Regions from separate parts of the Azospirillum aestuarii genome, predicted to be linked through region 2. Evidence: riboswitches for the same ligand, from Rfam matches in the RefSeq annotation. Region 2 holds a riboswitch; the other holds the start of a gene.

The links. A riboswitch is a leader RNA that binds a small molecule or an ion and turns the genes downstream of it on or off. The one in region 2 is predicted to bind thiamine pyrophosphate.
Region 1: it holds a riboswitch for thiamine pyrophosphate, as region 2 does, so the genes downstream of both, JJL56_RS14445 (ABC transporter substrate-binding protein) here and thiO (glycine oxidase ThiO) in region 2, are expected to answer to the same signal.

What each region holds. Positions count from the first base shown of each region.
Region 1 covers NZ_JAEPIV010000006.1:170,336-174,134, reverse strand. Annotated here, with positions in the region: gene JJL56_RS14460 (phytoene desaturase family protein) at 1-495, opposite strand, end outside; gene JJL56_RS14455 (DMT family transporter) at 712-1,608, shown strand; gene JJL56_RS14450 (STAS domain-containing protein) at 1,620-1,997, opposite strand; TPP riboswitch at 2,159-2,256, shown strand; gene JJL56_RS14445 (ABC transporter substrate-binding protein) at 2,326-3,468, shown strand; gene JJL56_RS14440 (branched-chain amino acid ABC transporter permease) at 3,476-3,799, shown strand, end outside.
Region 2 covers NZ_JAEPIV010000021.1:11,341-15,139, forward strand. Annotated here, with positions in the region: gene mgtE (magnesium transporter) at 1-1,317, shown strand, start outside; TPP riboswitch at 1,364-1,467, shown strand; gene thiO (glycine oxidase ThiO) at 1,510-2,628, shown strand; gene thiS (sulfur carrier protein ThiS) at 2,625-2,834, shown strand; gene thiG (thiazole synthase) at 2,880-3,650, shown strand; gene JJL56_RS25045 (PaaI family thioesterase) at 3,701-3,799, shown strand, end outside.

The DNA of each region.
Region 1 (3,799 bases), on a different contig from region 2:
TCGGCGATTCCCCAGCAGGCCGGCCAGGGCGGCGAGGGCGGAGGTGACGATGCCGACCTCCGTCGCCACGGCGAAGCCGGCGGCGCCGGCCAGGAAGACCAATCCCCACAGCGCGGTGATCGCCTTGTTGACGGCGACGAACTGCGGCAGGTGCCACAGGCCGGGTGGTGTCGTCTCGCGGGCGTAGGGCAGGGTGAAGGGACGGCCCAGCGCGATCGAGGCGAAGGCCATGCCGGCCAGCGCGAGATGGACGGTCACCCCCATGCTCTCCAGCGGTCCGATGAGGAGCAGCAGGGCGAAGAAGACGGCGGCCACCAGTTCCGGCGCCTTCAGCGAACCGCCCCGCCAGTCATGCGCACAGAGCGTCAGGCTGAGCAGCAGCGCCGCCAGCGCGGCCGCCGAATGGCCCGCCGGCTGGAGAAGTCCGAAGGCGATCCAGGGCGAGAAGCCGACGAGGATGCGGATCGAAGGGGGTATCGGTTTCGGCAGGAGCATGGCAGACCTTTGCGGTGATGGGGATGTCCGCAAGACTGTCCAAGGCACCGGACGGGGCCAGCGCCGATCCGTGAAAGGCCGGGTTCGCTTCGCCAAACGCCGGACCATCGATTGACGAAGCGTGAAACGTGGGCGTTCCACCGGGTGCCGCCGCGCGGGCCAGATCTGCGGTTGCGGCACTGGGCAGGGTCCGGGTTGCTCAGATACTGTGCAATCATGACCCAAGCCGCCGCTCTGCCCGCCGCCGAACACAACGATGACACCCGCCGCGCCATCGGCTGCTTCCTGCTGGCCATCTTCCTGTTCGCGGGCATGGACACGCTCATCAAATATCTGAGCGGCGGCTATCCGGTGGCGCAGCTCATGTTCGCGCGCTCGCTTGTGGCGCTGGTCCTGGTCGGCGGCATTTCGCTGGCGCGCGGCGGCTGGGGCGGGATGCGCACGCGGCGGCCCTTCGCCCACGTCTTCCGCTCGCTGGCCGGGCTGCTGTCGATGGGCTGCTTCTTCTACGCCTTCAAGCATCTGCCGCTGGCCGAGGTCTATGTGCTGAGCTTCGCCGGGCCGCTGTTCATCACGGCGCTGTCCATGCCGCTGCTCGGCGAGCCGGTGGGCTGGCGGCGCTGGGCGGCGGTGCTGGTCGGCTTTGGCGGGGTGGTGGTGATGGCCCGCCCGGAGGCTGACGCGCCGCTCCTGCCGATTTTCGTCGGCGTGGCCGCGGCCTTCTTCTACGCGCTGGCGATGATCGCGGTGCGCGGCCTGTCGCGGACGGAGAGCAACACGGCCATCGTCGTCTATCTGCTGCTGACCACCACGGTGGTGAGCGGTGTGGCGGCGATCCCCGACTGGGTGCAGCCGGGCGGGTTCGACCTGGGACTGATGCTTCTGGTCGGCACGCTGGGCGGGGCGGCGCAGGTGCTGATGACCCAGGCCTTCCGCCTGGGCCGCGCCGCGGTGGTGGCGCCCTTCGAGTACACGGGGATGATCTGGGCGACCCTGCTCGGCTTCCTGGTCTTCGGCGACGTGCCGACCCCCACCGTGCTGGCCGGGGCGGGGATCATCATCGCCAGCGGGCTCTACATCCTGTACCGGGAAACGCTGCGCCGCGGCGGCTGACGGGGTGCCGTTCAGGCGGCGACGGGGATCGCCAGGCCGCTATCCATGAAGGGCGGGGCTTCCGTCAGCGCGATGATCCGGCTGCGCTCCAGCACGCGGCGGATTCGCGGCGGATGCTTCTCGAAAGCGATGGCGCCTCTGCGGTCGAGCACCGCGTTGCGGAGCGCCAGCAGAATGCCGATGCCGCAGGAATCGAGGAAGTCCACCCGTCCCAGATCGACGCGCACGGTCAGCGCCGGGGCGTCCGCGACACGGCGGAGCAGGGGCGTCAAGCCGGACAGGGCGGCGTGGTCGATCCGTCCCGACAGGACGGCGCGCAGCCCGCATCCGCCCTGCGCGGTGGCGAAGGGGTGAAGGGTGACGGTGCTGTGCGACGGGATGGGCCGCATGCTTCGTGACGACTTTCCGGTTGGGGCCACGGTCCGGGGCGGGCCGGGGGCGGCGGAAGGAACCACGGGAAGCACGACTTTCCGGTGTCTGTTGCGTTGCGAAATTGTGAAAACGCGCCGGGCCGCCGCTTGACAGCCGGGCGCGGGGCTCACACTGTGCACACGAACGGCTGGGGTGCCTGCCGCAAGGCGGGCTGAGACCACACCCATCGAACCTGATCTGGGTCATGCCAGCGAAGGGAGCCAAGCGTTCGAGGCTGTGCCGCCGCTACACCCCTGGCCTCCTCGTCCTCGCGCGGTTCTTCGCCGGGCAGGAGGAGACACATTCATGCGGCGCTTCCTTTCCATCCTCTCGGCAACGGCCTTTTCGGCGGTTTTCTCGGCGACGCTCCTGCCGGGCGTGGCGCGGGCGGGCGAGGCCTCGGTCCCCGTTCTGGTGCCGCTGACCGGCTTCCTGTCGCTGGAGGGGACGAGCCAGCGCAACGGCGCCGTCCTGGCGCTGAAGGACGCACCCGCGGATGTCGCGGTGCGCTCGGAAGTGATCGACACCGGCACCTCGCCGGAGGCCGCCGTCACGGCGCTGGAGCGCGCGGCGGGCGGCACGGTCACGGCGGTGGCGGCCAGCATGCTGGGCACGCAGATGCTGGCGATGCTGCCGCTGGCCCAGGATTACGGCATTCCGCTGGTCACCGTGTCGGGCACGGCGAGCATCACCGAGCAGGGCAACCCCTGGGTCTTCCGCTTCTTCCCCGGCGACGCCGTGACCAAGGAGGCCCACGCCCGCTACGTGACGGAGGAATTGGGGAAGAAGCGCCCGGCGGTGATCTACCAGACGACCGCCTACGGGCAGAGCGGCAAGGCTCATCTGGAGCAGGCCTTCAAGACGTTGGGCGTCGAGCCGGTGTTCGAGGAGGGGGTGGACCCTGCCGCCAAGGATCTGCTGCCCGTTCTGACCAAGGCGCTGGCGGCCAAGCCCGACGTGCTGGTGCTGCATCTGCATTCCGGCCCGACCGCCCTGTTCATCCGGCAGGCGGCTGCCAACGGGGTGGCGGTGCCCATCGTCGCCGGGTCGGCCATGCACCAGCCGAGCACGGCGGCGCTGCTGGAACCGGCCGAGCTGAAGGGCGTCTGCGCCGAGACGGCGGCCTCGCCGATCTCCGGCGGCAGCCCGGAGGTGGAGGCCTTCACCGCCGCCTACCGCGCCGCCTTCAACGCGGAGCCGGACGCCTTCGCGCTCGGCCAGTATGACGGCATCCGCATGGTGCTGGCGGCGGTGCAGGCCGGCGCGGGGAACGCGGAGGCGGTGCGCAAGGCCCTGTCCGCCGGGACCCATCAGGGCCTCGCCATGACCTACCGCTCGGACGGCAAGGGCAACATGGCGCACTCCGCCGTGATCGTCTGCTACGACGGCGCTTCGCGCGTGCCGGCGATTGCCAAACGGTACGACAATGTGACCGGCGTGGTGAGGTGAGGGGGTCTTGATCACCCTGCAACTTCTCGTCAACGGCTTGGCCCTGGGTGCGGCCTATGCGCTGGTCGCGCTGGGCTTCGTGCTGGTGCTGAACGCCACCGCGGCGGTGAATTTCGCGCAGGGCGACCTCGTGATGGCCGGCGGGCTGCTCGGCGTGGCGCTGGCGCCGCATCTGCCGGGGTATCTGCCGCTGCCCGGATTGCTCCTGCTGCCGGTGGTTCTGGTGCTGATGGCCGGGCTGGGGCTGCTGCTGGCGGCGGCGGCCTATCTGCCGCTGCGCCGCCGCCCGCCGGTGGCGGTCTTCATCAGCACCATCGCGGCGGGCATCATC
Region 2 (3,799 bases):
GTGGAGGAGATCGTCGAACGTCTGCACGCCGGACGGCGCGACGATCTGCGCGCGGAACTGGACAAGCTTCATCCCGCCGACATCGCCGACCTGATCGAGCAGCTCGGCCACGACGACCGGGAGGCGCTGGTCGGCGTCCTGCGTCCCGACTTCGACGGCGAGGTGCTGAGCTATCTCAACCCCGATCTCCGCGAAGAGATCGTCGAGCTGTTCGAGCCGAAGGAACTGGCCGCCGCCGTCGCGGAGCTGGACACCGACGACGCCGTCGACGTCATCGAGGACCTGGACGAGGACACCCGGCGCGAGGTGCTGGAGAATCTGCCGGCGGCCGACCGCGCGCTGGTCCAGGAGAACCTGACCTACGACGAATACACCGCCGGCCGCCTGATGCAGCGCGATCTGGTGGCGGTGCCCCAGTTCTGGACGGTGGGCAAGACCATCGACTATGTCCGCGCCGCCACCGACGAGTTGCCGGAGGACTTCTACGACATCTTCGTTGTCGATCCGATGCACCGGGTGGTCGGCGCGGTGCCGCTGTCGCGCCTGCTGCGCCAGAAGCGGTCGGTCCGCATCGCCGATCTGGTGACGGAGGAGGTGGACACCATCCCCGCCACCATGGACCAGGAGGAGGTGGCGAACCTGTTCCGCCAATACGCCCTGGTCTCCGCTCCCGTGGTGGACGCCGGCGGGCGGCTGATCGGCGTCATCACCGTCGACGATGTGGTCCACATCATCGACGAGGAGGCCGAGGACGACATCGGCAAGCTGGGCGGCGTCGGCGACACCTCCATCTACCGCTCGGTGCTGGAAACCTCGCGCTCGCGCATTTCCTGGCTGGGGCTGAACCTGTTCACCGCCTTCGCGGCGGCGGGCGTCATTTCGCTGTTCGAGGCGACCATCGAACAGATCGTGGCGCTGGCCGTGCTGATGCCGATCACTGCCTCGATGGGTGGCAACGCCGGGACCCAGACGCTGACCGTGGCGGTGCGCGCCCTGGCGACGCGCGAGCTGTCGTCCTCCAACGCCCCCCGCGTGGTGGGTAAGGAGGTTCTGGTCGGGCTGCTCAACGGCGCCGTCTTCGCCACGCTGGTGGGGGCCATCGCCGCGACGTGGTTCGAGCCGATGATCGGTCTGGTCATCGGCTGCGCCATGGTCATCAACCTGTTCGTCGCCGGGCTGTGCGGGGTCCTGATTCCCATCGGGCTGGACCGGCTGGGCGTCGATCCGGCGGTGGCGAGTTCGGTCTTCCTGACCACCATGACCGACGTCATCGGATTTCTGTCCTTCCTGGGGCTGGCGTCGCTTTTGTTGTTGTGACCAACGAAAAGGGGCTTGCCAAAGGCGGCCCTCTTCCGGATGATCCGGGCATTGGCTGGGGTGCCGTGCGGGATGCGCTCGCGCGGCTGAGATCACACCCATCGAACCTGTCTGGATAATGCCAGCGAAGGGAGCCGCCGCATGGTATCCGCGCCCTTATTTCATTCCGATTCCGCAAAACCCACCGTCGCCGTGATCGGCGCCGGGGTGATCGGCCTGTCCATCGCCTGGAGGCTGGCCGCCGCCGGCTGCCGGGTCGAGGTCTTCGACCGTGGTGCCGCCGGCCGGGGCGCCAGCCACGCCGCGGGCGGCATGCTCGCCGCCTGTGTGGAGACCGAACCCGGCGAAGAGAGCCTTCTTCCGCTGACCCGCGCATCGCAGGACCTGTGGCCCGCCTTCGCGGCGGAACTGGAGGCCGCCTCCGGCATGGCGGTGGACCTGCGCGGCGAAGGCACGATGGTCATCGCGCTGAACGCCGACGACGCGGCCAAGGTGCGCTTCCTGCACGAGTTCCAGACCAGGCTCGGCCTGCCGGTGGAATGGCTGAGCGGGGCGGAGGTGCGGCGGCGCGAGCCCTATCTCCAGCCGGGCGTGGCCGGCGCGCTGTTCTGCGCCGGCGACCATCAGGTGGACAACCGCAAGGTTGCCGCCGCCCTGCACACCGCCGCTTTGCGGGCCGGTGCCGCGATCCATGAATATGCCGAGGTCAGCCGCATCGAGGTCCGCGGCGGCCGCGCCGTCGGCGTCCAGGTCGGCGACCGTCTGGTCGAGGCGGACCGGGTGATTCTGGCCGCCGGGGCGTGGTCGGGCTGGATCGACGGGCTGTCTCCGGCGGTGCGTCCGCCTGTGCGCCCGGTGAAGGGCCAGATGCTTTGCCTGCGCATGGACGCCCGACTGCCGCTGCTGCGCCATGTGGTGTGGACTCCCGGCACCTATCTGATCCCGCGGCTGGACGGGCGGCTGCTGGTCGGCGCCACGACGGAGGAGCGCGGCTTCGACGACCGGCTGACCGCCGGGGCCCAGTTCGCTCTGCTGGAAGGGGCGTGGCGCGCCCTGCCGGGCATCGCCGAACTGCCCATCGAGGAAGCATGGGCCGGCTTCCGCCCCGGCACCCGCGACGACGCCCCGATCCTCGGTCTCTCGGAGGTGGAGGGATTGGTCTATGCCACCGGACATCACCGCAACGGCATCCTGCTGACCCCTATCACCGCGAATTCGGTGGCGCGGCTGGTGCTGACCGGGGAGACCGATCCGGTGATCCGTCCCTTCGCGCTCGACCGCTTCCCGCAGCCAAAGGGAGCCGCGGCATGAGCGCTTGCATCCGCGTGAACGGGCGGGAGGAGGATCTCGCCGCCCCCACTGTCGCCGCCCTGCTGGCCGGGCGGGGAATCGTCGCGGGGACGCGCGGGGTCGCCGTCGCCCTGAACGGCGCCGTCCTGCCGTCCCGCCGCTGGGACGAGACGCCCCTGTCCGCGGGCGACGCCCTGGAGATCATCCGCCCCGTGCAGGGCGGCTGACCTCACGCCCGCCGGAGAGCGGGCCGCACCATCGAGGAAAAGCCCATGAACGACACGCTCACCATAGCGGGCCGTGAGTTCCGCTCGCGCCTGTTTCTCGGCACCGCCGGCTACCCGAACCAGCAGGTGATGCTGGATGCGCTGGAGGCCAGCGACAGCGACTTGGTCACGCTGGCCATCCGGCGCATCAGCCTGGACGGCTATTCGGAAAGCCTCGTCGACGTCATCGGCGACCGCGCCGGGCTGCTGCCCAACACCGCCGGCTGCCTGACCGCCAAGGAGGCGGTGCTGACCGCGCAGCTCGCCCGCGAGGCGCTGGGCGTGGACTGGATCAAGCTGGAGGTCATCGGCGACCGCGAACTGCTCTACCCCGACGTCGAGGAACTGCTGCGCGCGACCGTGGAGCTGGTGGCCGACGGTTTCACAGTTCTGCCCTATTGCAACGACGATCCGGTGACCTGCCGCAAGCTCGCCGATCTGGGCGCGGCGGCGGTGATGCCGCTGGGGGCCTTCATCGGCTCGGGGTTGGGCATCCGCAACCCGCATGCCATCGAGACGATCTGCGCGCGCAGCCCGGTGCCGGTGGTCCTGGACGCCGGAATCGGCACGGCGTCGGACGCCGCCCTGGCGATGGAGCTGGGCTGCGCCGCCGTCCTGCTGAACACCGCCGTGTCGAAGGCGCGCGATCCGGTGCGCATGGCGGCGGCGATGCGCGATGCGGTCGCGGCGGGGCGGGCGGCCCGTCTGGCCGGGCGCATGCCGAAACGCGGCTTCGCGGAGGCGTCGAGCCCGCAGCTCGGCTTGATCGGAACGTAAGGCTGGCGCAGGGTAAGGGCCGTCCGAAAACGATCAGAGAGACCCGAGACGTGCCCAAGACCTTCGAACCGCGCGATCCGGACTGGGAGGCGCGCTGCCGCGCCGGCTTCGAACGCCAGCCGATCTGCAAGACGCTGGGGATCGAGCTG